Linked DNA regions of Nitratireductor mangrovi. The protein of the gene in region 2 interacts with the protein of the main gene of each other region in a pairwise test. Links are inferred from orthologs where the notes say so. Each region holds a gene or a part of one and is shown on either strand. Other genes may lie near its edges. The genes, in order: ybgC and FQ775_RS03275.

What was found.
Region 1: the proteins of FQ775_RS03275 (region 2) and ybgC interact in binary tests that used the Escherichia coli proteins (3 or more experiments, as listed by UniProt). The link is inferred for Nitratireductor mangrovi from one-to-one orthologs.

Annotation. Positions count from the first base shown.
Region 1 is NZ_CP042301.2:3,543,943-3,558,902, forward strand. What follows is about bases 5,527-8,414. They hold ybgC (tol-pal system-associated acyl-CoA thioesterase), read right to left. Parts: upstream 7,259-8,414; coding sequence 6,794-7,258; downstream 5,527-6,793. Other genes in these bases: tolR (protein TolR), read right to left, coding at 5,527-5,794; tolQ (protein TolQ), read right to left, coding at 5,813-6,523; FQ775_RS17270 (glycoside hydrolase family 5 protein), read left to right, coding at 7,320-8,414. Also shown: tRNA lysidine(34) synthetase TilS, read right to left, coding at 1-1,078; tol-pal system protein YbgF, read right to left, coding at 1,072-1,995; peptidoglycan-associated lipoprotein Pal, read right to left, coding at 2,175-2,672; Tol-Pal system beta propeller repeat protein TolB, read right to left, coding at 2,905-4,206; FQ775_RS17250 (cell envelope integrity TolA family protein), read right to left, coding at 4,274-5,332; more of tolR, read right to left, coding at 5,339-5,526; more of FQ775_RS17270, read left to right, coding at 8,415-8,573; FQ775_RS17275 (pyridoxamine 5'-phosphate oxidase family protein), read right to left, coding at 8,592-9,155; Holliday junction branch migration DNA helicase RuvB, read right to left, coding at 9,220-10,257; FQ775_RS17285 (radical SAM/SPASM domain-containing protein), read right to left, coding at 10,389-11,258; Holliday junction branch migration protein RuvA, read right to left, coding at 11,478-12,095; crossover junction endodeoxyribonuclease RuvC, read right to left, coding at 12,092-12,616; FQ775_RS17300 (sulfite exporter TauE/SafE family protein), read left to right, coding at 12,715-13,500; protease adaptor protein RcdA, read right to left, coding at 13,514-14,041; FQ775_RS17310 (acyl-CoA synthetase), read right to left, coding at 14,429-14,960.
Region 2 is NZ_CP042301.2:676,077-691,116, forward strand. Bases 6,600-9,567 are described here. They hold FQ775_RS03275 (acyl carrier protein), read left to right. Parts: upstream 6,600-7,949; coding sequence 7,950-8,186; downstream 8,187-9,567. Other genes in these bases: fabD (ACP S-malonyltransferase), read left to right, coding at 6,600-6,884; fabG (3-oxoacyl-[acyl-carrier-protein] reductase), read left to right, coding at 6,943-7,680; fabF (beta-ketoacyl-ACP synthase II), read left to right, coding at 8,228-9,490. In the rest of the region: FQ775_RS03230 (replicative DNA helicase), read right to left, coding at 1-61; FQ775_RS03235 (cyclopropane fatty acid synthase), read right to left, coding at 266-1,555; rplI (50S ribosomal protein L9), read right to left, coding at 1,693-2,277; rpsR (30S ribosomal protein S18), read right to left, coding at 2,472-2,720; rpsF (30S ribosomal protein S6), read right to left, coding at 2,720-3,163; FQ775_RS03255 (calcium/sodium antiporter), read right to left, coding at 3,434-4,366; FQ775_RS03260 (M20 aminoacylase family protein), read left to right, coding at 4,544-5,710; more of fabD, read left to right, coding at 5,943-6,599; endolytic transglycosylase MltG, read left to right, coding at 9,662-10,837; FQ775_RS03290 (YicC/YloC family endoribonuclease), read left to right, coding at 10,862-11,749; gmk (guanylate kinase), read left to right, coding at 11,753-12,409; 16S rRNA (adenine(1518)-N(6)/adenine(1519)-N(6))-dimethyltransferase RsmA, read right to left, coding at 12,414-13,247; 4-hydroxythreonine-4-phosphate dehydrogenase PdxA, read right to left, coding at 13,244-14,200; FQ775_RS23865 (peptidylprolyl isomerase), read right to left, coding at 14,265-15,040. UniProt on the Escherichia coli protein: Carrier of the growing fatty acid chain in fatty acid biosynthesis.

The DNA.
Region 1 (14,960 bases), 2.9 Mb from region 2 along the record:
TCGCCCGCTCGTGTCCGGCGGCCTCGACCCTAGCTCCCCGCGGCGCCGATCCGACGACACGGAAACGCCCGTCCCAGAGCAAGCCCGGCCGCGCCGGCGCCGCACTCGTCCAGCCGTTGCGGAATTCACGACGCAGGAAGATGCCGGCCTTGCGGTTGTCGATGACGGTGCCGGCGAGCGTGGCGCGCAACGGGCCGGTCGCAAGCCTTGTGCGCAGGTCTGCGACCCGCGCCTCGTCCGGCAGCTGTTCGCGTCCGCCCACGACAGCGATCAGCGCACGCAGCGCAAGCACGGCTGCCTCGCAGTCGGGATCATCGGGGAGTTCGGACGCCAGGCGCAGTAGCCCGGGCGAGGCCATACAGGCGTAATTCCCGATCAGCGCCGCCGCGCGCCGTCCCTCGTCGGTTCGCCGGCGCGCGGCTTCGTTTCCCTCCCGGATCAATTCCTCGAACAAGTTCGCGCCGCCCGATGCCATCTCGCGGCGTGCGCGCACACGCTCGAAGTCGGCGTTTTCGTTGCTCGGGTCGTCGGTCCACGACAGCCCCTCACGGCCTAGGTAGCCGCGCAAGGTCTTTCGCCGCTCTCCGAGCAAGGGGCGCAACAGCCACGTCCGCCCGCCAAGCAGTGTCGCCGGCGCTATACCCGCCAGCCCGCGCCCGGAGCGACGCGCGCGGCGCATTAGGACGGTTTCGGCCTGATCATCCAGCGTGTGGCCGGTGACAATCATCTGCGCGCCCGCATCGTGCGCGGCTTCGAGCAGGAGCCGCACCCGCGCCTCGCGCGCCGCCGCCATCAGTCCGGTCTTCGGCTTGTCGCCGGTCCAGTTTCTCACCTCGTGGTCGAGGTCGAGCCGATGGCAGATCTCCCCCACCGCTCGCGCCTCGGCCGCCGATCCGGCCCGCAGCCCGTGATCGACGGTGACCGCGAGCAGCCTTGTCCCGGGATGGTGACGTTTCAGATGTGAATGGAGGAGGATCAGTAGCGCGAGGGAATCACCCCCGCCGGAAACGGCGGCGATGACCGGCCGGGCCGGATCGAATTCGACGTTCGCGAGAAAGCGTTCAGCCGCGCTCAGCAACCCGCCAGGGCCTGCTCCGCCTTGACCCGCTCTTTCAGCGCCGGCGACAGGTTCTGGTAGCGCTTTCCGATCTCCTGATAGGTCGCGCATGCCACGTCACGCTGGTTGAGGGCGGCCAGCGACACGCCGAGCTTCAGGAGCATGTCGGGCGCCTTGGTCGATTGCGGATAGTCGCGGCTGGCGTTCAGGAAAATCTCCGCCGCCCCGCGGTACTCCTGCTTGCCGAGCAGCGCCTCACCGAGCCAGTAATGCGCGTCGGGCGTCTTCTCGTCATCCGGAAAGCGCTCGATATGCTCGCGAAATCCCGCCTCGGCGGTCGAATAGTCGCCCGACAGGATGAACGAATAGGCGTTGCGGTAGAGTTCGTCCGGATTGTCGGTATCGGGCAACGCGGCCACCACCGTTTCATCGCGAGCCTCGCCAGCGCCTTCGCCGGTCACCTCGACGCCCGGCAGCTCGTTGTCGGTCTCGACGGTACCGCCGGTCGGGTTGCCGTTCTCGTCGAACGTGATCGTACCGAGATTTTTCGGCAATTCACCGCGATCATTGCTCCCGGCCGACTCGTCTGTCGCACCGTCGGCGGCCTGCCGCTGTGGCGATGCCGCGCCGGCATCGGTGCGTTTTTCCTCGAGCTGCTGGAACCGGAACTCGTTGTCTTCCTGCATCTTGCGCACCTGTTCCTGCATCTGCAGGATCATGAAGGTCAGTTCCTCGACCTTGCCTGTGAGCTGGCGCACCTGCTCCTCGAGCTCACCGATACGCGGATCGTTGGCCTGCACCTTCAGGATCCGCGGCTTGGCCGCGCCATCGACCGCGCGCAGTCCCGTTACCGGCATTCCCGCCGGCCCGGCATGAGCGAGCGCGGAAAACGCGAACGGCAGTGCGACGGCCACCAGAAAAGTGATCTTCGATTTCATCGACTGTCCCGCTGTGGAATCTTGAGAGTTCGGGCCGCCCCGGCCCGCTCGTCGACATTATCAGGGCGCGCGAGTTCGGCCAAATTTTGTTTCGGCCCAACGCGCACCCGTTGATCCGGCTTGAAACGGCAAGAAGCGGCCCGCAGGGACCGCTTCTTTGCTGCTAAATGCCGCCCGGATCAGCTGCCGGCGCCGTTCAGCACCGTCACCGCCCGCCGGTTCTGAGACCAGCAGGAAATGTCGTCACAGACCGCAACCGGACGCTCCTTGCCGTAGGTGATCGTCTTGATCCGGTTCGATGCAACGCCGCGCGCCACCAGGAAGTCGCGTGTCGCGGCGGCACGCCGGGCGCCAAGCGCCAGATTGTATTCGCGCGTGCCGCGCTCGTCGGCGTGGCCCTCGATGGTGATTGCGTAGGAGCCGTACTGGCCCAGCCACTGTGCCTGCTTGGCCAGCGTCGCCTGGGCATCGGCGCGGATCAGCGACGAGTCGGTATCAAAAAAGATGCGGTCGCCGACATTGACCGTGAAGTCCTGCGCCGAGCCGGGCGTTGCCGCGCCGAGGCCGAGGTCGGCCGGGTTGTTGGGAATTTTCTTGGATGCGCAGCCGGCAACCGCCAGGGCCATGAAAAGCGCCATGGCCGCGGGATTCCTGCTGAGCGCTGCGATACGGCGCATGACCGCCACTCCTTCGCATTATAAGGGTTTCTTTGACCTTCCAGTAACCACGGCTGGGTTAACCGGCGCACAAGAAACGAGGTTAATTTTCGGTTGCTCCCCTGGAGCGCGCCCGTCCTACCGGCACACTTGGCGCGCAAACTATGCCAAAATGCGGCGGAAACACGGCCCTTTGTGCGCGCCCGGTCACGATTTTGCGCAAGAACAACGCTTTTGCGTCTGGCGCGGCGCCTCAGTCGAGCAGTGGCGACCAGGCCGGATCGGAGGCGAAGTTGGGGCTGCCGATCCTCTGCTCGTTGCGGCCGGTCAGATCGATCGAATAAAGCTGCGGCCCGGCCGCGCCGGCTGGCTGGCGGAAGAACATGATCACCCGGCCGTTGGGCGCCCAGGTCGGCCCTTCCTGGCTGAAGCCGCTCGAAAGAATGCGCTCGCCGGACCCGTCCGTGCGCATGACGCCGATCTGAAACTCGCCGCCCGACTGCTTGGTGAACGCGATCAAGTCGCCACGCGGCGACCACACCGGGGTCGAATAGGCGCCATCGCCGAACGAGATGCGGCGCTGGTTGGAGCCGTCGGCGCTCATCGCGTAGATCTGTGCGCGGCCGCCGCGGTCCGAGGTGAAGACGATCTCGCTGCCGTCCGGCGAATAGGACGGCGAGGTGTCGATCGCGTTTGAATTGGTCAGCCGGGTCGTGGTCCGGCTCCTGAGGTCCAGCGTGTAGATATTGGAGTTTCCATCGTCACGCAGAAGGCTCATGATCACCTTCTGCCCGTCTGGCGAAAAGCGCGGCGCGAACGTCATGCCCGGGAAATTGCCGACGAGTTCGCGCTGCCCGGTCTCGATCTGCAGCAGGTACACCTGCGGCTGCCCGCTCTCGTAGGACATGTAGGTGATTTCCTGGCGGTTGGGCGAGAAGCGCGGCGTCAGCGCGATCGCACGACCGTCCGACAGATAGCGCACATTGGCGCCGTCCTGGTCCATGATCGCCAGCCGCTTGCGGCGCTGGTTCTTGGGCCCGGACTCGTCGATGAAGACGACGCGCGTGTCGAAATAGCCCTTCTCGCCCGTCAGCCGCTCGTAGATGGAATCGGCGATGATGTGAGCGACGCGGCGCGTGTTCGCCTTGGAGGCAAAGAACTGCTCGCCGATCATCTGCTGCCCGGCGAAGGTGTCCCAGAGGCGGAACTCGGCGCGAACGCGGCCGTCGGCTTCTTCGGTGACGCGGCCGGTGACCAGCGCCTGCGCGTTGATCACCTTCCAGTCCTCGAAGCGCGGCGCCGCGTCGGGATTGGATATCTTCTCGATGAAGGCGCCACGGTCGATCGGCGCGAACAGGCCCGAGCGCTGGAGATCGGCCGCAACGATATCGGAGATCTCCTTGCCGAGCGCACCGGCCGACAGGAATTCGGTGATGGCGATCGGCAGCGGCTCGATGACGCCCTTGTTGACGTCGATCTCGACCAGCGCACGCGCCGGCGCGACCATGGCGGCGCCCGACACGGCAAGCGCAAGCGCCAGGAGCACGGATTTCATCGTCAGCTTCATCACTATCCCTTCGTCTTGTCGTCAGGGGCGGGCTGCGGCAGTGCCGATCAAAGCCCTAGAACATATCGCTGGGATCGAAATGGACAATCACTTCGGCCCAGGTATCGTATTTTTCGCTCGGCAGATTGAACGGTTCGCACTTCTGCACCGCGCGCACCGCCGATTCGGCGGCGATGCGGCCGGGGCCCGATGAAGCGCCGCCCTCGATGATCTCTGGCCGCCCCTCGAGGTTGCCGGCGCGGTCGAGTTGGAAGCGCACCGACACCTTCAGGAGTTCGTAATCGACGATGCCGGCGGGTATGGCCCAGCAGCCGGCAAGCTTCTGCCGCAACCCGTCCATCTCGCTGCGTGACAGCTTCTCGGCATTGCGCCGCGTTTCGGCGCCCAGCGAGGCTTCCCGCGTCGAGCGCTTGGCGCCACCGCCGGAGGGCTTTTCCTTGTTGAGCAGCGCGGCGACGTCGTCGAGCAGTTCGTCGGAGCTTTCCGCCAGGTTCGCGGCCTGCTTTTCGGCCGGCTCCTGCGCATCCTTGCGTTCCGGCGCCTTGGCCGTCTGTGCCTGCGGCGGCTGCGGACGGGCTTCCGGCGTCGGCGCGGTATCGGGAAGCCTAGTTGCCTCGGCCTCCGGGTTTTCCGCAACGACGGTCTCGGCGACCGGGTCGGGCTCGACCTCCTGCTTCGGCTGCGGCTCGGGCGTCACCTCGGTCGCCGGCACCGGCGCGGGCTTTTCCTCGGCGGCCTTGGCCGGTGCGGGCTCCGGCTCGGGGTCGGGCTGCGGCGCCGGCTCTGGCGGCGGCTCGGGCAACGCCGCGGTCTCCACCGGCCTCGGCTTGGGTTCCGGCGTCGGCGCAACTTCGGTGTCGACGGTGTTCTCTCCCGCGCGTTGCGCCTCCTCGACCACTTCCGGGCGCTCGGTGGGCAGCGGCGCCGGCGTCTCGCGCGCCGGAGCTTCCTTCTCGCCTTCCTGGATCCGGGTCCATTCCTCGATCGGAATGGTGTCGACCATCACCGCTTCTTCCTCGACCGTCTCATAGGCGCGCGGCGCCGAGAGGGTGACGAGGCCAAAGCCCAGAAGCACCGCATGCATCGCCGTCGAGGTGACGAGGCCGACCTTCATGCGAAATCAGCTGTCCTGTTCCTGAAGGGTGACGAGGCCAAGATTGCGGAAGCCCGCCGCCGAAATACGCGCCATCACCTTCATGATCGTGCCGTAGTCGGCGGCCTTGTCGCCGCGCACATAAATGCGCTCGTCGTAGCCAGTGCGGGAGATCGCCTCAAGCTTGGGCACGACCTCGTCGATCGGCACCTCGGTTTCCTGCAGGAAGATCTGCCCCTGGTTGTTCACCGAGACGGTGATCGGCTGCGTATCAGAGTTGAGCGCCTTGGCCTGGGTCTCGGGAAGGTCGATCGGCACACCGACGGTCAGGAGCGGCGCCGCGACCATGAAGATGATCAGGAGCACCAGCATGACGTCGACGAACGGCGTCACGTTGATCTCCGACATCAGCGCGTGATGGCGTCCGCGGCGGCGGTGACCCCTGCCTCCGCGTCCGCCCGACTGCATTACCGACATGGCCATTTCTGCTGCTCCTGCCGATCAGGCCTTCTGGGAAACTCTTTCATCGATTTGCCGCGAGAGTATGGCGGAGAACTCGTCCGCGAAGCCCTCCATGCGCACCGCGATCTTGCCGGCATCCGAGGAAAGCTTGTTGTAGGCGACAACCGCCGGGATAGCGGCGAGCAGGCCGATCGCGGTCGCCAGCAGCGCCTCGGCGATACCGGGTGCGACAACCGCGAGGCTGGTCGACTTCGACCCGGCAATCGCCTGGAACGAGGTCATGATGCCGACCACCGTACCGAAGAGGCCGATGAAGGGGGCCGAAGAGCCGATGGTGGCAAGGAAGCCGAGCCGGCCTTCCAGCCGCTCCATCTCGCGGGTAAGCGCGAGGTCCATCGCCTTGTCGATGCGTGTCTGCAACGCGATCGGCGAGCGTGCACCCTTTTCGAAGCTCTTTTTCCACTCGGCCATAGCGGCAACGAAGATCGAGCCCATTCCGGTGGTGGTGCGCTCGGACAGCGCCCGGTAGAGGTCTTCCAGCGATTGTCCGGACCAGAAACTCTGTTCGAAACGGTCGAGCGCACCGCGCATGCGGCCATAGGCGATAAGCTTGTCGATGATGATGGCCCAGGTCCAGATCGAGGCCGCAAGCAGCCCGATCATGACCAGCTTGACCACCCAGCCGGCCTGCCAGAACAGCGTCCAGACCGATAGACTCGCGGTCGGCTCTGCGAGAGCAAGAGATTCCATGGGATGTCCCGTCCTTAAGAAGTGGAGAGCCGCGGATCGCCGGCTCGCACGCATCGCCTTCGCCCGTCCGGCGGACCAGATCGTGCCGGCTTCCACCCCGATGCGCGAATTCGGCCTTTTCGAGAGGAATCTTGGTCAAACAAAGGCGCGGCGATTGGCGACAATCCGATCCTTTCCCTTGATGAAGGGTTAAGGTTAAGGACCAGTTAGGATTTGGCTCCGACCACCGACGGTTGGACGAAATTCCGCGCCTACGTGCAGCCCTCGCGGCTAGCCTTGCGTGCGACGCAGGAAGGCGTCGGCCCACTCCTTGGGGAAGCGGCGCGGGCGACCGGTCTCCGAGACAATCGCGGCCTCTACCTTGGCTGTGACCAGCACCGTTTCGCCGCGCTTCAGTTCCTGCTCCATGAAGATGCGGGCGCCGGAGATGTCGGCAGTGCGCGACTCGATCGTGAGGATGTCGTCTATGCGGGCCGGCGCGCGGAACTCGATCTCCATCTTGCGCACCACCCAGACCAGCCTCTCGCCATGCTTGCCGTCGGCCAGTTCGGTGTGATGCACGCCTGCAAGGCGCAGGAAATCGGACCGTCCGCGTTCGAAAAACTCGAGGTAGCGGGCGTGGTAGACCACACCGGAAAAGTCGGTGTCGGCGTAATAGACCCGTGCGTAGAGGCGGTGGCCGTCGGCGGTCCATACGCCGGCAATACCCTTCGGCCATTCACCATGATCCGCCATCGCGCTTCCCTTCGCCCGCCGCCTCTGCCATTCAGCGCCCATGAGGCGCCTGCGCAACTCGATGGCATTCCCGGCGGCATTGTTCAAGAACGGCGTCGCCGCTTTGCTTATCCTGCTTGCCCTCGCAACGGCCTCGCAGGCAACGACCTTCGAGGCGAGCCGGGGTCTCAATCTCGACATCTGGACCACCTGGCCCGACGAAAGCCGCTGGCACGATCCTGAGGTTCTCTTCCCGTTCCCGGAATGGCGCCGCAGCGTCGACGAGGCAGCGCTAAAAAAGCTCGCCGACGACGGCTTCGATTTCGTGCGCATGCCGATCGATCCCTCCCCCTTCCTCTCCGACCGGACCGCCGGATTGCGCGACCGGCTCTACGAGGAGGTGCTGGCCTCGGCACGCGCCATCAACGCCGCGGGCCTGAAGGTCATCGTCGACCTGCATCTTTTCCATGCGGGGGGAAACCGCTCGATCGGCATGGCCGAGGTGATGGCCGATCCCATCCTGTTCGAACGTTACCTTGAAATCGTGCGCGAGATGGCCAAAACGCTCTCCCGCGAGGACCCTCGGCAGGTAGCGCTCGAACTGATGAACGAGCCGACGCTTGAGTGCGGGCCAGGCGATACCGAATGGCCGGACCGGCTCTACCGCCTCTTTGCCGCCGCACGATCGTCGGCCACCCGGCTGACGCTGGTGCTTTCCGGCGCCTGCTGGGGTTCGGCCGAGGGACTGGCGGCGCTCGACCCGAAGGCGATCCCGGACGACAACATCCTGTGGTCGTTCCATTCCTACGCGCCGTTTCTGCTGACCCATCAGGGCGCGACCTGGGCCGGCGACTTCATCCCCTACGTGACTGGCCTGCCCTATCCGCCGCACGCAGTGCCACCGGTCGAACTCGACACGGCGCTCGAAAAGGTGCGCGAGAAGATAAGGGCGGACGCGCCGTGGACGCGCCGTGCCGGCATGCTCGCCTATCTCGACGAGGAAATCGCGAAGATCGACACGGAGGTGGAATTGGGCGCGGCCATGGCCGCACCCTTCGAGATCGTCGCTTCCTGGGCCAACCGGCACGGCATCGCACCTTCGGACATTCTGCTGGGCGAGTTCGGCATGATCCGCCAAGAATATGGCAACGACTTCGTCATGCCGGCCGAGTGGCGCGCGGCCTACGTCGCCGACATGATCGCGCTTGCCGAAGGCCACGGCTTTTCCTGGTCGATATGGGGTTATGGCGGTGCCTTCGGCGTGGTCGAAGCGTTCGAGGGCAACGCGGCCGAGAACGATGTCCTGACGGTCGTTCGCGGCCTGCCTCGTCGCTAGGTTGGACTGTCTGCCCGTTTAGTCTCCGTCGTCCTCCAGACCAAAGATACCCGTCGGCCTGTCGTCGATGCTGACGACATTCTTCCGGCGCCAGTAGTCGCGCACACCGGCTTCGCCCATCTCCGCATAGAAGGGCAGCAGCTCGCTGTCGCCGCGCTGGCCGGCAAAATTCATCACCGGCACGCCGGTGCCGCAGGATGTCTGGACGAGATCGATCGCAAGGTCAAAAATCTGCCGGCTGCCCGCCATGTCCGGAAAGCGGGGCGCATGCTCGGGCCATTCCACGTCGCGCGGATGAAACGTTTGCGCGCGGCCGTAGACCCGCAGGATCATCGGCTCACCCTCGAAGGCGGCGAACATCAGGGTCATGCGCGGCACATCGCGAAGGTGCGCGGCCGTCTCGTTGCCGCTGCCGGAAAGGTTGAGCCAGACGATCCTGTCGTCGGCAAGGATGCGCAGGCTGTCCAAACCCTTCGGCGAGACGTTGACCTTGCCGTCCCTGGCCGCGGTGGCGACGAAGAACAGGGGCTGCCTTTCGATGAAGGCGCGCAGGGTACGGTTGAGCTTGCGGGCGGTCGGCATCGGCTCTCCTGACGATCGCCCCGAACCTATGCCCCGGCTCCTGACAGCATCGCGTCAGGAGCGCCTATTCCTCCTCGAAGAGGCGGCCTTGTACCTCGGCCAGGTTGCGCGGCGGCTCCAGCCCGAGATGCCGCCAGGCGTTCGCCGTCAAGAGCCGTCCGCGCGGCGTGCGCTGGATGAAACCTTGCTGGATCAGGAACGGCTCGATGATGTCCTCGATGGCGTCGCGCGGTTCCGAAAGCCCGGCGGCGATGGTTTCGACGCCGACCGGCCCGCCGCCGAAATTCTGCGCGATCATGGTCAGGTAGCGCCGGTCGAGTTGGTCGAGGCCGAGCCCGTCGACCTCGAGCCGCGACAGCGCCTCGTCGGCGACCTTGCGGTCGACGATCTCCGCACCGGCGACCGAGGCGAAGTCGCGCACCCGGCGCAGCAGCCGGCCGGCGATGCGCGGCGTGCCGCGGGCCCGTCGCGCGATCTCGACCGCACCTTCGTCGGCCATCGGCAGGCCAAGGATGCGGGCACCGCGCCTGACGATGGTTTCCAGTTCCCCGACCTCGTAGAAATTGAGCCTGACCGGGATTCCGAAGCGATCGCGCAGCGGATTGGTGAGCAGGCCGAGCCGCGTCGTCGCGGCAACCAGCGTGAAGCGCGCGAGGTCGATCTTGACCGAACGCGCCGCCGGTCCCTCGCCGATGATCAGGTCGAGCTGGAAATCCTCCATAGCCGGATAGAGGATTTCCTCGACCGCCGGGGTGAGCCGGTGGATCTCGTCGATGAACAGGACGTCGCGGTCTTCGAGGTTGGTCAGCAGCGCCGCAAGGTCGCCAGCCTTGGCGATCACAGGGCCCGAGGTGGAGCGGAAATTGACGCCGAGCTCGCGCGCCATGATCTGCGCCAGCGTCGTCTTGCCCAGCCCCGGCGGGCCCACGAACAGCACGTGATCGAGCGCCTCGCCGCGCGAGCGCGCCGCTTCCACGAACACCTTCAGGTTGGCGCGCGCCGCTTGCTGACCGACGAATTCGTTCAGCGACTGCGGCCTGAGCGAGGCGTCGGCGTCTTCGCCGCGCTTTTCCGAGGAGATCAGCCGCGTGGCCTCGTTCATCAGCTTACCGTCTTGCCGGACCGTGGTCCGGTGCGTTCAGGGACATGCGAACCCTGCGGCCCGGCATGGCGACACCCGCGTTCGTCCGCCCGCAAGGCGCCACGGAACCCAAGTGTCGGCGAAACCCGATATTAGTGAGAATCACCTATGTGAAGATAGGCCTTCGAGCAATTGGCGCAATTCGGGATTTTCGCCTGCTGGCCGGTGCGGTGATATTCGCGGATCTCGTGATAACGGGCGCTGTTCCAGATCGACTTGATCGTCGTGCCCGGTTCGTTGAGATCGCCGAGTTCGATCTTGCCCTCGTAGTCGAGGCAGCACAGCGCCACCTTGCCGTTGCTCAGAATGGTGAAGGTCCGCCACACGCGCGAGCAGGGCTGGCGAATGCCTCTCGAAATATGCGCGTCGGAAACCTCCGGATCGTCCCAGTCCGACCAGTTGTGCAGCCGGCCGAAGCTGAACCGGTCGACGTAGTCTTCCAGCGCGTGCATCGTCTCGTCCTTGTCGGAGGTCGTCGCACAACCGACGCCGATACGCATCGGCGACTTCATCTCGTTGCGCAGGTCCACGAGACGCATGACGTTCTTGATCACCACATCGTACTTCAGCGGGTAGCGGATGCGCTCGAACTCTTCCTTGTTGGCGCCGTCGAAGGAAATCATGATCTCGTCGAGCCCGGCCTCGATCAGCCCCCGCGCGCGGCGCTCGTTGAGCAGCGAGCCGTTGGAGAAGATCTTGACCCGGCGGATGCCGATCTCACGGCAGAGCGCTACCCGCTCTTCCAGGTTCTTGTCGAGCAGCGGCTCGCCGAAATTGTGCAGGTGGATGGTGTCGAGCCCTTCCTGCCTGATTTCCTCGACGATCCGCTTGAAGAGGTCGGCCCGCATGTTGATGATCTGCCGTTCCATGGCGGAATGCGGACAGATGACACATTTGGCGTTGCAGCCATTCGTGGTTTCGACACGGATGATCTTGGGAAAATCCGCCCGTCGCAGGTTCATGAACCCGCCGACTGCGCCACAGACAACCTGATCAAGGAACATGGCCGTTCACCCGCACCTCAAGCTGCCGCAAAAGGTATCAGCGATGGGGCGGACGATCAAACAGTGCTTTGGCTATATTTGAAGCCTGAACCGCAAGAACAGCGCCGCAAACAGATTAGAGTATTCTAATTTGCCGAGAGCATATCTGCCGGCTCCGGATTTGGTCGATTCGGCGATTTACCGAGCCAGTTCCTTCAGTCCGAGGCGGATCAGCTTGGCCGAATCGGCGTCTTCTCCTGCCGCTTTCATTGCCGCGGCGATCGCATTGGCGGCGATATCGCGCCCATAGCCGAGGTTGGTGAGCGCGGAGACCGCGTCGGCGACCGGCGCCGGCGCTGCACCTTCCCCGAGTTCCTGCTTCAACCCGATGGTGCCGGTGGCGGCGCCCGCATAGGCAGGCGCCTTGTCACGCAATTCACTGACGATGCGCTCGGCGACCTTCTTGCCGACGCCAGGCGACCGACTCACCATGGCGACGTCGCGCAACGCCACGGCATTGGCGAGATCGGTCGCCGACAGCGTCGACAGCACTGCCAATGACACCTTGGCGCCCACCCCCTGCACGCTCTGCAGCAGCCGGAACCACTCCCGTTCGAGCACCGAGGCGAAGCCGTAGAGCCTGATCATGTCCTCGCGCACATAGGTCTCGATGTACAGCGTCACCGCCTCGCCGGTACCCGGCAGGCCGGCAAGCACTCGGGCCGGACAGTAGGCGACGTAGCCGACGCCGTGAACGTCGACCACGCAATAGTCCTCGCCGATCTCGTCGAGCGTGCCCTTGAGCTTGCCGATCATGCGCCGACGCCCGCCTGTGCGGCCGCGAGCCGGGCCGGAACGCTCTGCCGGTGATGGGCATGGCAGACCGCAATCGCCAGCGCGTCGGCGGCGTCGTCCGTGTCGAAGACCGCCTTCGGCATCAGCACCTTCACCATCATGTGGATCTGCTTCTTGTCGCCATGACCGACGCCGATCACCGCTTTCTTGACGGCGTTGGGCGCGTATTCGGCGACCACCAGCCCGGCAAGCGCCGGCACCAGCATCGCAACGCCGCGCGCCTGTCCAAGTTTCAGGGTCGCCGCCGCATCGCGGTTGACGAAGGTCTGTTCGACCGCCGCTTCTTCCGGCATGTGGTCGCGCACAACGTCCGAGAGCCCGTCATGGAGCTGGCAAAGCCGCGCCGCGAGGCTGGCGCGATCGTCGGACCGCACCGTACCCGCGGCCACGAAACGCAGCGAGTTGCCGACGATTTCGACGATGCCCCAGCCGGTCCGCCGAAGCCCCGGATCGACGCCCATGATACGAATCGCCTGCTGCATGGCCTTACCTTAATCGCGCGCAGGACCATTGCCAGCCGAATGTGAACAAATGAGAAACAAACTCGCGCATAACGGCCCGCCGAGCCCCGGAATTTTGCATGGTGCCCGCCTTGCCCTTTCCAGAACCCGACCTGCCGCTTTTCCTGCTCCTTGCGACCGTCCTGGTCGCCGGGGTCGCACGCGGCATGTCCGGCTTCGGCACCGGCATGATCGTGGCGCCGGTCGCCGGCGCCCTTTACGGCCCGAAAACGGCTCTCGTCATCATCGTCATCATGGATTCACTGCCGGTGATCCCGTTGACGTTGCCAGCGATGCGCCACGCACGCTGGCGCGAGGTGGTGCCGGTGCTTGTAGGGCTGGCGCTGCTGCTGCCGGCCGGCGTCGCCATCCTGAGAATTGGCGATCCGCTGATGCTGCGCTGGGTGATCTGCGTCGCGATTCTCGCCTGCGCGACCGGGTTGTGGCGCGGCGTTCGCTATCGCGGTCCACGCAACGCTACGGTCTCGCTGACCGTCGGCGGCATCGCCGGAACATTATCCGGCATCGCCTCGATCCCCGGCCCGCCCGTCATCATGTACTGGCTGGCGTCGCCGCTCTCGCATGCGATCGTGCGCGCCAATCTTCTGGTGCTGTTTTTCCTGGCCGAGGTGTTGTCGATCGGCAATCTGTGGATCGCGGGCCTGTTCGAGCGCCCGGCAGTGATGCTGGGGCTGGCCGCCACTCCGGTCTACTTTCTCGGCCTTCTCGGCGGGTGGCGGCTGTTCGGGCTTGCCAGCGAGGAAGCCTATCGCCGCACGACCTTGATGCTCATCCTGCTCGCGGCATTGCTGGCGCTGCCGGCTGCCGACCCGCTCTTTGCCATTCTCGGTCGAGCTACGGCCTAGACTAGAGCCCGTCTTAGCCGCGGGCGAAGGCGGTGTTCAGGAGTGTGATCTGGTCGGACACCGGGTTCGCCTGATGAACGCCGGACGCGGCGTCGGCGCCATCACCATAGATCTCGGCATCGAGGCGGCGCACCCGCGACTGGAGATTGAGCGAATGCTCGACAAGGGCGCGGAAGGCGTCCGGCAATTCGTTCCAGCCCGCGGCTTCCTCATGCGCGGACGCCGTATCGAGCCTGACCTTCGATTTTTCCGACGCCACCTGCTCGCGCGTCATCTCGCCGGAATTCGCCGCCCGCTGCAACAGGAGCCACGACGCGATCTGCATCAGCCGGGTGGTCAGCCGCATCGATTCGGCCGCATAGAGCGTGGCCGCCACCCGCGACAGCTTCTTGGCCTCGGCGCGACCGGCGCCGTCCAGATATTCGGCCGTGCGCTCGACCAGCCCCATGCCCTCGTCATAAAGCGGCTTGAACGACGGCGAGAACAGCCGGCGCTCCGCGAGATTGATGGTCGTACCGCTGTCTCTTGCCGGTTCACGCATTGAACTTCACCCCGCACGCTCGACGTCTTCTGGCCGGCTCCGCCCGGATATAACCCGCCGGGCCGCGCAGCCTCACGCCTCTGGCGGCGAAAAATGCGCGTTCTCCCCCGCGAAGGCAAGGTGATGTTTAACGGACGGTTAACGCCGCGCCGGCGACCTGCCCCGAATGCGGACAAAAAAAGAGCCGCGGGCAGCGGCTCTCAGGAGTTTAACAGGGAGGCGTCAAACAGAGCAGCCCCAGCCGCTCGGTAAGAATCCAGAAAACTGGACGGGAATTAGTAAACACCCATAAAGCTTAACGCCGGGTTAACGCATCGCGACTTTTTTGACAGGGCCCGCGCCCAACGCCTGAAAAACTGGGGCGACGAAGGCGCGACTACGCCAGGTTCAAAGCTCCTTCGCCATCTCGCGCAGCCGGAACTTCTGGATCTTGCCGGTGCTCGTTTTGGGGATTTCGGCGAAGATCACCTGCTTCGGGCATTTGAACCGCGCCAGCAAGGTGCGGCAGTGCTCGATGATCTCGGCCTCGCTCGCCGTCCGGCCGGGTTTCAGCTCGACATAGGCAACCGGCGTCTCGCCCCATTTGTCGTCAGCCTTGGCGACGACGCCGCAGGCGGCGACGGCGGCATGCTTGTACAGCGCGTCCTCGACCTCGATCGAGGAGATGTTCTCGCCGCCGGAGATGATGATGTCCTTGGAGCGGTCCTTGAGCTGGATGTATCCGTCGGGATGCATCACGCCAAGATCGCCGGAATGGAACCAGCCGCCGGCTAGCGCCTCCTCCGTCGCGGCGGCGTTCTTCAGATAGCCTTTCATGACGATGTTGCCGCGGAACATGACCTCGCCGATGGTCTCGCCGTCGGCAGGGGTCTTTTCCATCGTCGCCGGGTCCATCACGGTCAAGTCTTCGAGCGCCGCG
Region 2 (15,040 bases):
TGGGAGGCTCGCGATAAAGCGGGGTTTCCGCCGCGCCGAGTTTGCGGACTGCTTCTGCCATCGTCTCTCTTCGGATTTATGCCGAACCTCGGTACCAGAACTCCTTACCAATGGGTGAAGGAATGCGGCTCACCACACGTGATTCACAGCCATCCACAGGACAATCGTCGTTTGCCGGTGAAATGCGGTTGACGCGAATCAGCGCCCGGACCAGCCGCCCGATTCTATACCAGAAGGCTCGACAATGGTCGCGGCGGGAGGTGTGTCAGGCCGTGCGCTTGCGGCGTCGTCCGGGCTTCGCGGGCGCCTGTGGCTTGGTCCCCCGGTCGGGTGCGTCCTGCCTGGCAAGACGCTCCTCCACCGCGCCCATATAGTCGCGGGTGACCGGCAGGGTTGTGTTCTTGCGTGTGAGCTGGATCTGGAACACCATCAGGTCCTGCCAGCGGAAGCCGGCCTCCGAGCCGGCGAGATAGAACTCCCACATGCGGCAGAAACGCTCGTCGTAGATGTCGCGGATGCGGTCGCGATTGGCGAGGAAGCGCTGCCGCCAGTGTTTCAGCGTGTCGGCGTAGTGGAGCCGCAGGATCTCGATGTCGCTGACCATCAGCCCCGAGCGTTCGATCGCCGGCAGCACCTCCGACAGCGCCGGAATGTAGCCGCCGGGGAAGATGTGCTTGCGGATGAACGGCGTCGTCGCCGCCGGCGGGCCGGAGCGGCCGATCGAATGCAGCACCATCACTCCGTCCGGCTTCAGGATCGTGGCGCATTTGTCGAAGAAGGTCCGGTAGTGGTTGACGCCGACATGTTCGAACATGCCGACCGAGACGATGCGGTCGAAGCGCTCCGAAAGCTTGCGGTAGTCCTTGAGCTCGAAATGTACGTGGCCTTCGAGCCCTTCCTCCTGGGCGCGCTCATTGGCGATCGCCAGCTGTTCCTCGGACAGCGTGATGCCGAGCACGTCGGCATCGAAATTGCGCGTCAGGTAAAGGCTGAGCCCGCCGAAGCCGCAGCCGATGTCGAGCACCGTCTGGCCCGGCTTGATCGCCAGCTTGGCGGCGAGGTGGCGCTTCTTGGCGAGTTGCGCCTCCTCCAGCGTCATGTCGGGCCGGGTGAAATAGGCGCAGGAATATTGCAGGTCCTCGTCGAGGAAGAGCCGGTAGAGCTCGCGCGACAGGTCGTAGTGGCGGCGCACGTTCTGCCGCGCGCGCGCCGTGGTGTTGAGCTGCTGGAAACGCCGGAACAGATAGCGCATGCCGTCGGCCATGCGGGCCCAGAAGGCGCCGGCATTGACCATGCCTGTATTGGTGTAGACGATCTCGAGCAGGTCGAGGAGGTCGCCCTCCACCATGTCGATCTCGCCGTTCATGTAGGCTTCGGGAAGCGCAAGCGTCGGGTCGACGGTGATGGCGCGTTCGGCATGGCGTGTCCGGATCGCCACCGTCACCTTCCTGCCGTTCTGGTCGCCGAAGGCATGGGCCGCGCCGCCGGGGTCGATGACGGTCAGATTGCCCGTCCGGATCAGGCGCTCGATCACACTTCGCAACAGCATGTTCATGGGATCAACACCTCCACAAACAGACAATGCCACGCCGCACCTGAGCCAGAATGTGGGTCAGGGGGCCGTTCTATCAAGCAAAAAAATACCCGGGAGTTGCCTCCCGGGTATTGAACCTGACCGGTTTTTTCTCTGGATCAGGCGTTTTCGTCCGTCTCGTCGCCATCGGCATCCGGCTCGAAGAAGGCTTCCGGGCGGGCATTCTCGTTGATGTCCTCGCCATAGATCGCTTCCGCCGAATCGAGCGTCTCGCCTGCCGCCTGACGCTCGGCCTCGTCGGCCGAACGGGCGATGTTCAGCGTCACCGTGACCTCGACTTCCGGATGCAGCGCGATGACCACATTGGTGAGGCCGATCGCCTTGATCGGCTGATTGAGCTCGACCTGGTTGCGGCCGACCGAAAAGCCTTCCTCGGTCAGCAGGTCGGAGATGTCGCGGGTCGACACCGAACCGTAGAGCTGGCCGGTCTCGGCGGCGGCGCGCACCACCACGAAGGACTTGCCGTCGAGCTTTTCGGCGACCTGCTCGGCCTCGCTCTTGCGTTCCAGGTTGCGCGCCTCGAGCTGCGCGCGCTGGCCTTCGAACTTCTTCTTGTTGGCCTCGTTGGCGCGCAGCGCCTTGCCCTTCGGCAGCAGGAAATTGCGTGCGAAGCCGTCGCGCACCTTGACGGTGTCGCCCATCTGCCCGAGGCGGGCAATGCGTTCGAGAAGAATGACTTCCATGGTTCCGTACCTTTCATATGCGCCTTGGCGGCGCGCCGGACGGAGGAAGCCTGACAGGGCGTTGAGCCCGCTTGTCGCTGTCCTGCCGGCCGGCAGTTAGGGGCCAGGGCCCCAGCCCGGGATTTCTTTGCTCGTCCGTACCGCGCCCGTCGCGGGGGACGCGCGGGCGGCGGGCCGCCCGCGTCATCGCTCGGTTAGCGTACCACGTAGGGCAAAAGGCCCAGGAAGCGGGCGCGCTTGATCGCCTTGGCGAGTTCGCGCTGCTTCTTCTGGCTCACCGCGGTGATGCGCGACGGCACGATCTTGCCGCGCTCGGAAATGTAGCGCTGCAGCAGGCGCACGTCCTTGTAGTCGATCTTCGGCGCATTGGAGCCCGAGAACGGGCACGTCTTGCGGCGGCGATGGAAGGGACGGCGGGTCGGGATCTGGTTGATGTCGACCATTATTGCGCTCCTCCGTCGGAATGTTCGCGCGGACGGCGCGGACGGTCGTCACGATCGCCGCGCGGGCCACGGTCGCCGCGGTCGCCACGCGGGCCACGATCGCCGGGGCGGTCGTCGCGGTCGCGCTTCTGCATCATGGCCGAGGGGCCTTCCTCGTGCGCGTCGACGCGGATGGTCATGAAGCGCAGCACGTCTTCCGACAGGCCCATCTGGCGCTCCAGTTCCTGGACGGCGGCCGCGGGCGCGGTCATGTCCATGAGCGTGAAATAGGCCTTGCGGTTCTTCCTGATGCGGTAGGTGAGGGACTTCAGCCCCCAATTCTCCACCCGGCCGATGGAACCGCCATTCGCTTCCACGACGCCCTTGTACTGCTCGACAAGCGCATCGACCTGCTGCGAGGACAGATCCTGCCGGGCAAGGAACACATGCTCGTAAAGTGCCATTGTTCTTTGCCTTTCTTCGTTCGCTCTCCCGGCGGCCAACGGCTAAGCCTCTGCGACTTGTCTTTTCCCGTCGATCGCGGGGAAGAAAGGCGCAAATTCGAGACGGTCGAGAGCGGAGACACGGGAGGCGGAAGGCTTTTTGCCTTCACACGATGCGGCGGATTCCCAGGAAGTCGGCGCACGGCCCTCCGTTCAGCCCCCAGCTGGGACCGGCAGAGTGAGCGCGCTTATACAGGTTTTGGCCGCCTGCGCAACCTCAATCGCCGCCGTTCAGCCGGACGAGAGGTAGAGGCAGGCGGTATAGAAGGCGTAGGCGGCCAGCATCGCGCCCCCGGTCTTGCGGCCGAGCCGGTCGCTCCAGCTCAGGATCAGCGCGAAGACGATGCTGATCGCCAGCACCAGCGGCACGTCGATACGCAAGAAGCGTTCCGCGATCGGCAGCGGCGCGACGAGCGCGGTGACGCCGAGAATGGCGAGGATGTTGAAGATGTTGGAGCCGACCACATTGCCGATCGCCACCGCGGTGCGGCCGCGCCAGGCCGCGACCACCGACGTGGCGAGTTCCGGCAGGCTGGTGCCGACGGCGACGATCGACAGCCCCACCACCGCTTCCGAGACGCCGAGCGCCAGCGCGATGGCGCTGGCGCCCTCGATCAGCATGTCGGCGCCGACGAAGAGCAGCGCCAGGCCGGCCAGAAGCAGCAGCCCCGCGAGCCAGGCCGGCTTTGTCGCCGACCGGACTTCGAGGTCTTCGGGCACCGCACCGCTGGCGCGGTAGTGCGCATAAAGATAGGCCGACAGCAGCGCGAGCAGCAGCACGCCGCCCCATGTCGGCAGCGCGCCCCATGCCGCGGCGACGAGCAGCAGCGCGGTCGCGCCGAGCATGACGCGCACGTCGCGCTTGACGTCCGCTCCCCAGCCGCCCGACGGCGCCATCAGCCCCGTGAAGCCGGCGATCAGCAGGATGTTGGCGATGTTGGAGCCGACCACATTGCCGATGGCGATCTCGGGACGGCCCTTGAAGGCCGCTTCGACCGAGACCAGCATTTCGGGCATCGAAGTGCCGAAGCCGACCACGGTGAGGCCGATGACGAGTTCGCTGATCCCGAGCCGCCGCGCCGCCGAAACGGCGCCGCGCACCAGAAGTTCGCCGCCGCCGAACAACAGCACGAATCCGGCTATGACGAAAAGCACATCGCGCACAGGCGGTGTTCCCCCAGGTTCCAGCAAACCGCCCTCTCGCGGTAGCGCTAAGATGGGCCGCCGCCATGGCGCAGACAAGGGCGCGGTCAGCGCGCTGGATCAGCATTTTCCTTTTTACCGGCCCCGCGCAATCGGGCACAACGTGCCCACGAACGAACATTCGAGGAGAACATCTTTATGCCGATCATCAACCGCATCGCCGAATTCCACGACGATGTCACCGCCTGGCGGCGCGATATCCACGCCCATCCCGAACTGCAGTTCGATGTCCATCGCACCGCCGCCATGGTCGCCGAAAAGCTGAAGGAATTCGGTGTCGACGAGGTGGTGACCGGCATCGGGCGCACCGGCGTCGTCGGTGTCATCAAGGGGCGCAAGAACGGCAGCGGCAAGACCATCGGCCTGCGCGCCGACATGGACGCTTTGCCGATCCACGAGGCGGTCGATCGGCCCCACAAGTCGAAGACGGACGGCGTCATGCATGCCTGCGGGCATGACGGGCACACCGCGATGCTCCTCGGGGCCGCGCGCTACCTGGCCGAGACGCGCAACTTCGACGGCACCGCGGTCGTCATCTTCCAGCCGGCCGAGGAGGGCGGCGGCGGCGGCCGCGAGATGGTCGACGAGGGGATGATGGACCGCTTCTCGATCGACGAGGTCTACGGCATGCACAATGCGCCGGGCATTCCGCTTGGCCATTTCGCGCTGCGCACCGGCTCCATGATGGCCGCTGCCGACATGTTCATCATCGACATCGAGGGCATGGGCGGCCATGCCGCGCGCCCGCAGCGCTGCATCGATACCACGCTTGTCGGCGCCCACATCATGACTGCCTTGCAGTCGGTGGTGGCGCGCAATGTCGATCCGGTCGAGGCGGCGGTGATCTCGGTCACCACCTTCAAGGCCGGCGACGCCTTCAACGTCATCCCGCAGACCGCGCGGCTGACGGGCACGGCGCGCACGCTGTCGCCCGAAATCCGCGACCTGCTGGAAGAGCGCATGAAGGAGGTGGTCGAGCACACCGCCGCGGCCTTCGGCGCCAAGGCGACGCTCGATTACCAGCGTCACTACCCGGTGCTCTCCAACCATGTCCGCGAGGCGGGTTTTGCCGGAGAAGTGGCACGTCAGGTGGTCGGCGACCGCGTCGACATGGAGACCCCGCAGGTCATGGGTGGCGAGGATTTCGCCTTCATGCTGGAGGCCCGCCCCGGTGCCTTCATCTATCTCGGCCAAGGCGACACCCAATATCTCCACCACCCGGAGTATGACTTCAACGACGAGATCATCCCGATCGGCTGCTCCTATTGGGCCAGGCTGGTGGAGACGGCGCTTCCGGCCGGGTGAAGGACAGCAACGGGTCACTGTTGCGCAGGATAGGAAGGGGGTCGGGCGCTGCCGCTGGACCTCCTTTTCCTCGGGGGAATGTGCGACGAGCAGGGCTCGGGCTGGCCAGGGGCATTCTGCCTCCGCCGACCTTCGACTGGAGTTCCCATGGCGCGGTCCGGGGTCGTGGCCTTGACTTTGCCGCCCCTCCTGCCGCACAGGCTCGGCAAGGAAAACGACGGGGAGACGCCGGATGGCGATCGCATTCACCTTTCCGGGCCAGGGCAGCCAGACCGTCGGCATGGGGCGCGAGCTTGCCGAAGCCTATCCGGAGGCGCGCGCCGTCTTCGACGAGATCGACGAGGCGCTCGGCGAAAAGCTGTCGAACCTGATCTGGGAAGGCCCCGACGACCGGCTGACGCTCACCGCCAATGCCCAGCCGGCGCTGATGGCGGTGTCGATCGCCGCGCTGCGCGCGCTGGAGGCGGGCGGCCTTTCGCTCAAGGACAGGGTCGCCTATGTCGCCGGCCATTCGCTGGGCGAATATTCCGCGCTTTGCGCGGCAGGCGTGTTTTCGCTTGCCGACACCGCGCGGCTCCTGCGTATCCGCGGCAATGCCATGCAGGCCGCGGTGCCGGCGGGCGAGGGCGCCATGGCGGCGATCCTCGGCCTGGATGACGCCGCCGTCGATGCGGCCTGCCGCGAGGCGGGGGCGACCGGTGTCTGCCAGATCGCCAACGACAATGGCGGCGGCCAGATCGTGATTTCCGGCGCCCGGGCCGCGGTCGAGAAGGCCGCAGCGCTCTGCACGGAAAAGGGCGCCAAGCGCGCCATCATGCTGCCGGTCTCCGCGCCCTTCCATTCGGCTCTGATGACGCCGGCTGCCGACGCCATGCGCGCGGCCTTGGCGGAGGTCGCCAAGAAGGCGCCCGCCGTTCCGGTGGTTGCCAATGTCAGTGTCAGCCCGGTCAGCGATCCCGAGAGGATCGCGACACTGCTGGTCGAACAGGTGACCGGACGCGTGCGCTGGCGTGAGACCGTGGAATGGTTCGGCCAGAACGGCGTCTCGACGCTTTACGAGATCGGCGCCGGCAAGGTCCTTTCGGGCCTGGCGCGCCGCATCGACCGCGACATGGCGACGTCGGCGATCAACACGCCGGCTGACGTCGAGGCGGCGCTGGTCGCGCTGGCTTGATCGGCTGCGGGCGCCGGCCTACCAACGACAACGTTTCGATCCTCTACGGGAGAAAAAGATGTTCGACCTGACCGGCCGCAAGGCACTCGTCACCGGCGCATCCGGCGGCATCGGCGAATCGGTCGCGCGCGTTCTGCATGCCCAGGGCGCGACCGTCGGCCTGCATGGCACCCGCGTGGAAAAGCTCGAGACGCTGGCCGGCGAGCTCGGAGAGCGGGTCAAGGTCTTCCCGGCCAATCTCTCCGACAGGGCGGACGTGAAGGCACTGGGGCAGAAGGCGGAAGCCGAGCTCGAAGGCGTCGACATTCTGGTCAACAATGCCGGCATTACCCGCGACGGCCTGTTCGTGCGCATGTCGGACGAGGACTGGGACGCGGTGATGGAGGTCAATCTCGGCGCCGTCTTCCGGCTCACCCGTGAACTCACCCATCCGATGATGCGCCGCCGTTTCGGCCGCATCGTCAACATCACCTCGGTCGTCGGCGTCACCGGCAATCCCGGCCAGGCCAACTATTGCGCCTCCAAGGCCGGGATGATCGGCTTTTCGAAATCGCTGGCCCAGGAAATCGCCAGCCGCGCGATCACCGTGAACTGCATCGCGCCCGGCTTCATCGAGTCGGCGATGACCGACAAGCTGAATGAAAAGCAGCGCGACGCCATCATGGGCGCCATCCCCATGAAGCGCATGGGCACCGGCGAGGAAGTTGCCGCTGCGGTAGCCTTCCTGGCGACCAGCGAGGCGGCCTACATCACCGGCCAGACGATCCACGTCAATGGCGGCATGGCGATGATCTGAAGGCGGACCGCGGCCTGTACAGGTTCTTCTCCACAGGTGCAGGCAGCGCGGCGATTTGCGTCGCCTTTTCGCCTTTGCCGGCCATATTTTTCGTGTTATGCGGCCCGGCAAACCGGTGATCTGGCGATTGCACCCTTGGCGCATCGACCGGGTTGGGGGTCCGGCAAGGTCTGTTTCGGCCATCCTGCCGGGGCGCTATCTTTCAACTTGATTAGCGGTCGACGTGCCGCTAACGAAGACCAACTTGAACCGAAGTCGAGGGTTTCCAGATGAGCGACACCGCAGAGCGCGTCAAAAAAATCGTTGTAGAGCATCTCGGCGTTGACGCCGACAAGGTCACCGAGGGCGCGAGCTTCATCGACGATCTGGGCGCGGACAGTCTGGACACCGTCGAACTCGTCATGGCCTTCGAGGAAGAGTTCGGTGTCGAGATCCCGGACGATGCCGCCGAGACCATCCTGACGGTCGGCGACGCGGTCAAGTTCATCGAAAAGGCCGCTGCCTGACGCCTTGAGCCGGTTAGGGCATCATGGTTGGTGATGGATCGATGAGACGCGTCGTCGTCACGGGCATGGGGCTGGTGTCGCCGTTCGGCGTCGGCGTCGAACACAGCTGGAGCCGGCTTTTGTCGGGCCAGAGCGCGGCCCGGCGGATCGAGCATTTCGAGACCGACGACCTGCCGTGCAAGATCGCCAACGTGATCCCGCGCGGCGACGGTTCGGACGGCACCTTCAATCCCGACCATGTGCTGGAGCCCAAGGAACAGCGCAAGGTCGGCGATTTCATCACCTACGGCATCGCTGCTGCCGACGAGGCGCTGAAGCATTCCGGCTGGGAGCCAAAGACCGCCGACGAGCAGAACGCCACCGGCGTGATGATCGGTTCCGGCATTGGCGGCGTCGACGGCATCGCCGAGAACGCGCTGATCCTGCGCGACCGTGGTCCGAGGCGAATCAGCCCGTTCTTCATCCCCGGCAACATCATCAACCTGGTGTCCGGCCAGGTGTCGATCCGGCACGGTCTGAAGGGGCCGAACCATGCCGTCGTGACCGCCTGCTCGACCGGGGCGCACGCCATCGGCGACGCGGCCCGCCTCGTCGCGCTCGGTGATGCCGACGTCATGCTGGCAGGCGGCGCCGAGGCGCCGATCAACCGGCTGTCGCTCGCCGGCTTCGCCGCTTGCAGGGCGCTGTCGACCGCCTACAACGATACGCCCGAAAAGGCCTCGCGGCCCTATGACCGCGATCGCGACGGTTTCGTGATGGGCGAGGGCGCCGGTGTCGTGGTGCTCGAGGCGCTGGAGCATGCCCAGGCGCGGGGCGCCACCATCTATGCCGAGGTCATCGGCTATGGCATGAGCGGCGACGCCTTCCACATCACTGCCCCCTCCGAGGATGGCGACGGGGCCTATCGCTGCATGTCAGCCGCGCTCAAGCGCGCCGGGCTGACGCCCGCCGACATCGACTACATCAATGCTCACGGCACGTCCACCATGGCCGATACGATAGAGCTTGGCGCGGTCGAGCGCCTGGTCGGCAATGCCGCCTCGAAGATCGCCATGTCGTCCACCAAATCGTCGGTCGGCCACCTGCTCGGCGCGGCCGGCGCCGCGGAAGCCATCTTCTCGATCCTGGCGATCCGCGACAACGTGGCGCCCGCGACCATCAACCTCGACAATCCCTCCGTCGAGACGGCGCTCGACCTGGTGCCGAACACGCCGAAAGAGCGGCGTATCGACATCGCGCTTTCCAATTCCTTCGGCTTTGGCGGCACCAACGCCTCGCTCGTCTTCCGGCGCCATGACGGCTGATCGGCCCTCGGGCCGAAAATTTTGCCATATTCGTCGCTACCTATCGTCTCGCGCATCGCGCGGCGTCGAGCCATCCGGGCGGCGCGGCGGGATGCGCATCGGGGGACGGCTTGTCCCTCCCGGCGGGCAACACGGCAGGGAAGCGGGGGCTATGAAGTTCCGGGAACGTCCATGACCACAGATACCCCCACAGAAACGACCTTCGGAAACCGCTCCCAGCCGCCAAAGCCGATCGTGCCGAAATCGGCCAGCGAGGCGCTGCGGCCCGAGCAGGGCACCCCGCCGCCCAAACGCTCCAAGGGTTCGCGCAACCAGTTTGTCGTTTTCATGAACTTCCTGCTGTCGGCGGTGATCTTCGTCGTGCTTGCCGGAGGCCTCGCCGTCTATCTCGGCAAGCGCGAGTTCGAGGCCGACGGCCCGGCCGCGACCAGCACCACCGTCATGATCAAGCCGGCGACCGGCGTTGCCGAGATCGCCAACCTGTTGGAGCGGCGCGGCCTCATCAGCGACGGCCGCATCTTCCGCCTCGGCGTTCGCGCCGCCGGCGCCGACAACCGACTCAAGGCCGGCGAGTACGAGGTCAAGGCCGGCGCCTCGATGCGCGACATCATGGATCTGCTGGTGAGCGGCCGCTCGGTGCTTTATTCGCTCACCGTTCCCGAAGGGCTGACGGTCGAGCAGGCGCTCGGGCGCATCGCCGAACATGAGGCGCTGACCGGCGAGATGCCTGCCGAGCAGCCGCCGGAGGGCATGCTGGTCGCCGACACGCAGCGTTTCACCCGCGGCACGACGCGCGCCGAACTGGTCGAGAAGATGGTGGCCGACCAGAAGGCGCTGGTCGAGGAAATCTGGGAACGCCGGGTCGACGACCTGCCGCTTGCCGACATCAACGAATTCGTGACGCTCGCCTCGATCGTGGAAAAGGAAACCGGCAAGGCAGACGAGCGCTCGCGCGTCGCCGCCGTGTTCATCAACCGGCTGCGGCGCGGCATGCGGCTGCAATCCGACCCGACGATCGTCTACGGCCTCTTCGGCGGCAAGGGCAAGCCGGCGGACCGCCCGATCTACCGCTCCGACATCGACAAGCCGACCCCCTACAACACCTATCATATAGACGGCCTGCCGCCGACGCCGATCGCCACGCCCGGCCGTGCCGCGCTGGAGGCGGTCGCCAACCCGTCGACCACCGACGAGCTCTATTTCGTCGCCGACGGCACCGGCGGCCACGTCTTCGCCAGGACGCTGGAAGAGCACAACCAGAACGTCGCGCGCTGGCGCGAGATCGAAAAGCAGCGCGAACAGGAAGCCGCCAATGGCGGCGGCGAGGGTACGTCGGCGGCCGACTAATTCTGCTGCGAAGGGGGGGCGGCCATGGCAGTGCAGAGCATGACGGGCTTCGCTCGCGCGGCGGCCGAGCATGAAGGCACCGCGTTTGCCTGGGAGGTGCGTTCGGTCAACGGCCGCAGCCTCGAGACGCGCCTGCGGCTGGCGCCCGGCTTCGAGCGGCTGGAAATGCCGGCCAAGCAGGCGATGCAGCGCAAGTTTGCGCGCGGCAACCTCCAGGCGACGCTTTCGGTGAGCCGGTCGGGATCGCTGGCGCAGCCGGTGGTGAACGAGGCCTTCCTGCGCGACGTCGCCGGCCTCGCCAGGCGGCTGGAGGAGCAGTTCGGCTGTCGTCCGGCCTCGGCCGACGGTCTGCTGGCCCTGCGCGGGGTTCTGGAGGTTCCCGAGACCGTCGAGGACGAGGACGTCCGCAAGGCGCTCGACACCGCGGTTCTGGGCGCGCTCGATGCAGCGCTCGCCGACCTCGAGGCAGCCCGGCTCGCGGAAGGCGCCGTGCTTGCCGACGTGATTGCCGACCAGGTGTCGACGATCGAGAAACTGACCAGGGATGCCGAGGCGGATCCCTCGCGCGAACCGGCCGCGATCCGCGAGCGCATCGCCATGCAGGTCAAGCTCATCACCGAATCGGCCAACGGCCTCGACGAGCAGCGCCTCAACCAGGAAGCGGCCCTGCTGGCCACCCGCGCCGATATCCGCGAGGAGATCGACCGGCTCAAGGCGCATGTCGCCGCCGCGCGGCAGCTTCTGGCCGATGGCGGCGTGGTCGGCCGCAAGCTCGATTTTCTGGCGCAGGAGTTCAACCGCGAATCGAATACGCTGTGCTCGAAGTCGAACGCCACCTCGGTGACCTCGATCGGGCTGGAGCTCAAGGCGGTCGTCGACCAGCTCCGCGAACAGGTGCAGAATCTGGAGTAGCCAATGGGCGAAAGGCCCCCGTCCGCTTCCATCCGCCGCCGCGGCCTGATGCTCGTTCTGTCGTCGCCCTCGGGCGCCGGCAAGTCAACGATCGCGCGCAACCTCCTGGAGGAGGACAAGGGCTTCGAACTCTCCGTGAGTCTGACGACGCGACCACGGCGCGGCAGCGAGATCGACGGCGTGCATTATCATTTCGTGACCAAGCGCGACTTCGACCACCAGCGCGACGACGACGCGCTTCTGGAGTGGGCCGAGGTGCACGGCAATTTCTACGCCACGCCGCGCGCGCCGGCCGAAGCGGCGATGGCCGAAGGGCGCGACATGCTGTTCGACATCGACTGGCAGGGGGCCGATCAGTTGCGCGAGCGTATGCCCGCCGACATCGTGTCGATCTTCATCCTGCCACCGTCCATGGCCGCGTTGAGGGAGCGGCTGATGCGCCGCGCCGAGGACCAGGACAAGGTCATCGAGGCGCGGCTGGCCAACGCGCGCGCAGAGATCGAGCACTGGCGCAAATACGATTATGTCGTGATCAATGACGATCTGCAGGCGGCCTTCAAGGCGGTCCAGGCGATTGTTACCGCCGAACGTCTCAAGCGCGACCGCCGTCCGGGACTGTTCGACTTCGTTTCCGGCCTGCTCGACGAGCGCACCGGCTGAAGCCTCAGCCGTCGAGGGCTGCGGTCAGCGCGACGAATTCCGCCACCGACAGCGTCTCGGCGCGGCGTGTCGGGTCGATCCCCGCCTTTTCCAGCAGCGCTTCGCCGCCGAGCGGCTTCAGGCTCTGGCGCAGCATCTTGCGCCGCTGCCCGAACGCGGACTGCGTCACCCGCGCCAGTCGTCGGGCGTCCGTCGGCAGTGGCTCCGGCCGGGGCGCCAGGTGGACCACCGACGACGTCACCTTGGGTGGCGGGGTGAAGGCCTGCGGCGGCACGTCGAAGGCGATCCGCGCCTGCGTGCGCCAGCCGGCCAGCACGCCGAGCCGGCCGTATGCGCCGCTGCCGGGTGCCGCCACGATGCGCTCGGCCACCTCGCGCTGGAACATCAGCGTCATCGATTCGTAGAAGGGCGGCCACGGCTCCGCCGTCAGCCAGCCGACGAGCAGTTCGGTGCCGATATTGTAGGGCAGGTTGGCGACGATCAGCACGCGTTCGTGGCCGGCGGCAAGGGCTGCGAAGTCGGTCGTCAGCGCGTCGCCGGAGACAGTCTCCAGCCGCCCCGGATAATGCGCCGAAATCTCCGCCAGCGCGGCCAGGCAGCGCTCGTCGCGCTCGACCGCGATGACCTTTGCCGCGCCTCCCATCAGCAGCGCCCTGGTCAGCCCGCCGGGGCCCGGTCCGACCTCGATCACCGTGGCGCCGGTCAAGTCGCCGGCGGCGCGGGCGACCTTGCCGGTCAGGTTGAGGTCGAGCAGGAAGTTCTGCCCGAGCGACTTCCTCGGCGCCAGCTCGTATCGCGCGATCACCTCGCGCAGCGGCGGCAGGCCGTCGGGGCTCATGGCGTGGCGGCGCGTGCGCGTCCGTCCGCCAGGCGCTTGGCGAGACGCAGCGCGGCCACAAGGCTGTCGGGCCGGGCGACGCCCTTGCCGGCAATGCCGAACGCCGTGCCGTGGTCGGGCGATGTTCGCACGAAGGGCAGGCCGAGCGTTACATTGACGGTCTCGTCGAAGGCAAGCGCCTTGGCCGGGATCAGCGCCTGGTCGTGATACATGCAGATCGCGGCGTCGTAGCCGGCTCGCGCCGCGGCGTGGAACATGGTGTCGGCCGGCAGCGGACCGCTGGCGTCGATGCCCGCAGCGCGAAGTGCCTCGACAGCCGGCCGCACGATCGTCTCGTCCTCTTCGCCCATGGCGCCCATTTCGCCCGCATGCGGGTTGAGCCCGGCAATGGCGAGCCGCGGCGCGGCGATGCCGAAGCGCCCTGCGAGGTCACGCTCGGTGATGGTGGCCGTTTCCACGATCGCCGCGGTCGTCAGGCGCCGCGGCACCTCGGACAGCGGGATATGGATGGTGACGGGCACCGCCCGCAATTCCGGCCCGGCCAGCATCATCACCGGTGTCACGGCCCGGCCGGTCGCCTTCTCGGAAAGATGGGCGAGATATTCGGTATGGCCGGGAAAGGCGAAGCCGGCGTCGTAGAGCGGCTTCTTGGCGATCGGGCAGGTGACGACGGCGCTGGCTGCGCCCCCCATCGTGTCCGCCACGGCGCGGTCGATCGCCTCGACGATCCCGGCCGCGTTGGCGGCGTTGGGCAGCCCCGGCTGATCCAGGAACCGGTTCTCGAGCGGAACCACCGGCAGCGCGCCGTCAAAGGCGTCGCTGGCCTCGCCAGGCGCGGTCTCCTGAACCCGGATGTCGATGCCGAGGGCGGCGGCCCGTCCCTTCAGGAGCGCGACGTCGCCGAGCACATAGAAAGAGGGCAGGGCAAGCCGCTTGCGGTCCGCCCACGCCATGAGCGCGATTTCGGGGCCTATGCCGGAAGGATCGCCCGAGGACAGGGCAAGCGGCGGTCCGCCGTCAGCGTTCAACGATGCGGGCTTTCTCGCGCAGTTCGGCAAGATATTTCTTGCTGAGTTCGTCGGCCTTCTCGTCGGTCGCGGTTTCGTTCTCGAACACCATCTGCGCGACGCGGTCGTCGGAAACCTCGCGCGTACTGCAGATGCCGATGAACTCGACGCCGCGTTCGGTCTCGCGCAACGGTGTCGCCTGGCCAGGCTTGGTGTTGACGATCTGGTCCTTCCAGTCCGGTGGCAGTTCCGGCGCCACCACACGACCGAGATCGCGGACTGTGACATCGATCAGGCCCTTGGCGAACTGGCGCGTGCCGTCGCAGCCATTGAAGCGCTCACGCATGGCGGTGGCTTCCTTGCGCCGCTTGCCGAGCAATGAACCTCGTTCTCCGGCCGGAATGACAAAGATGACCTGCTGCAGCATGTACTCGGTCGCGGACGGCTTGTTGCCACCCTCCTGCAGCATGCGGTGGACGGCGTCCTGCTCGGTCATGCGCTCCTGGGCCCGGAAGCGCGCGCCCAGCGCCCTGTTCCAGCCGATCTGTACCCGGATGAAGTCCTTGAAATGATCCTTGGTGACGCCCGATTGCGCCATGATCTGGTCCAGTTGGGCGAGCGACAGCTTGTTGCCGGAGGCAAAGCGGCCATAGGCCTCGTCCACCTGCTGGTCGGGCACCTTGATGTTCAGACGCCTGATCTCGATCGCCTTCAGCGTCTGCTCGATCATCTGTTCGTTTGCGTTGTCCGAACGCCGCTGCAGGCGCAGGAAGGCCTTGCGCCGCG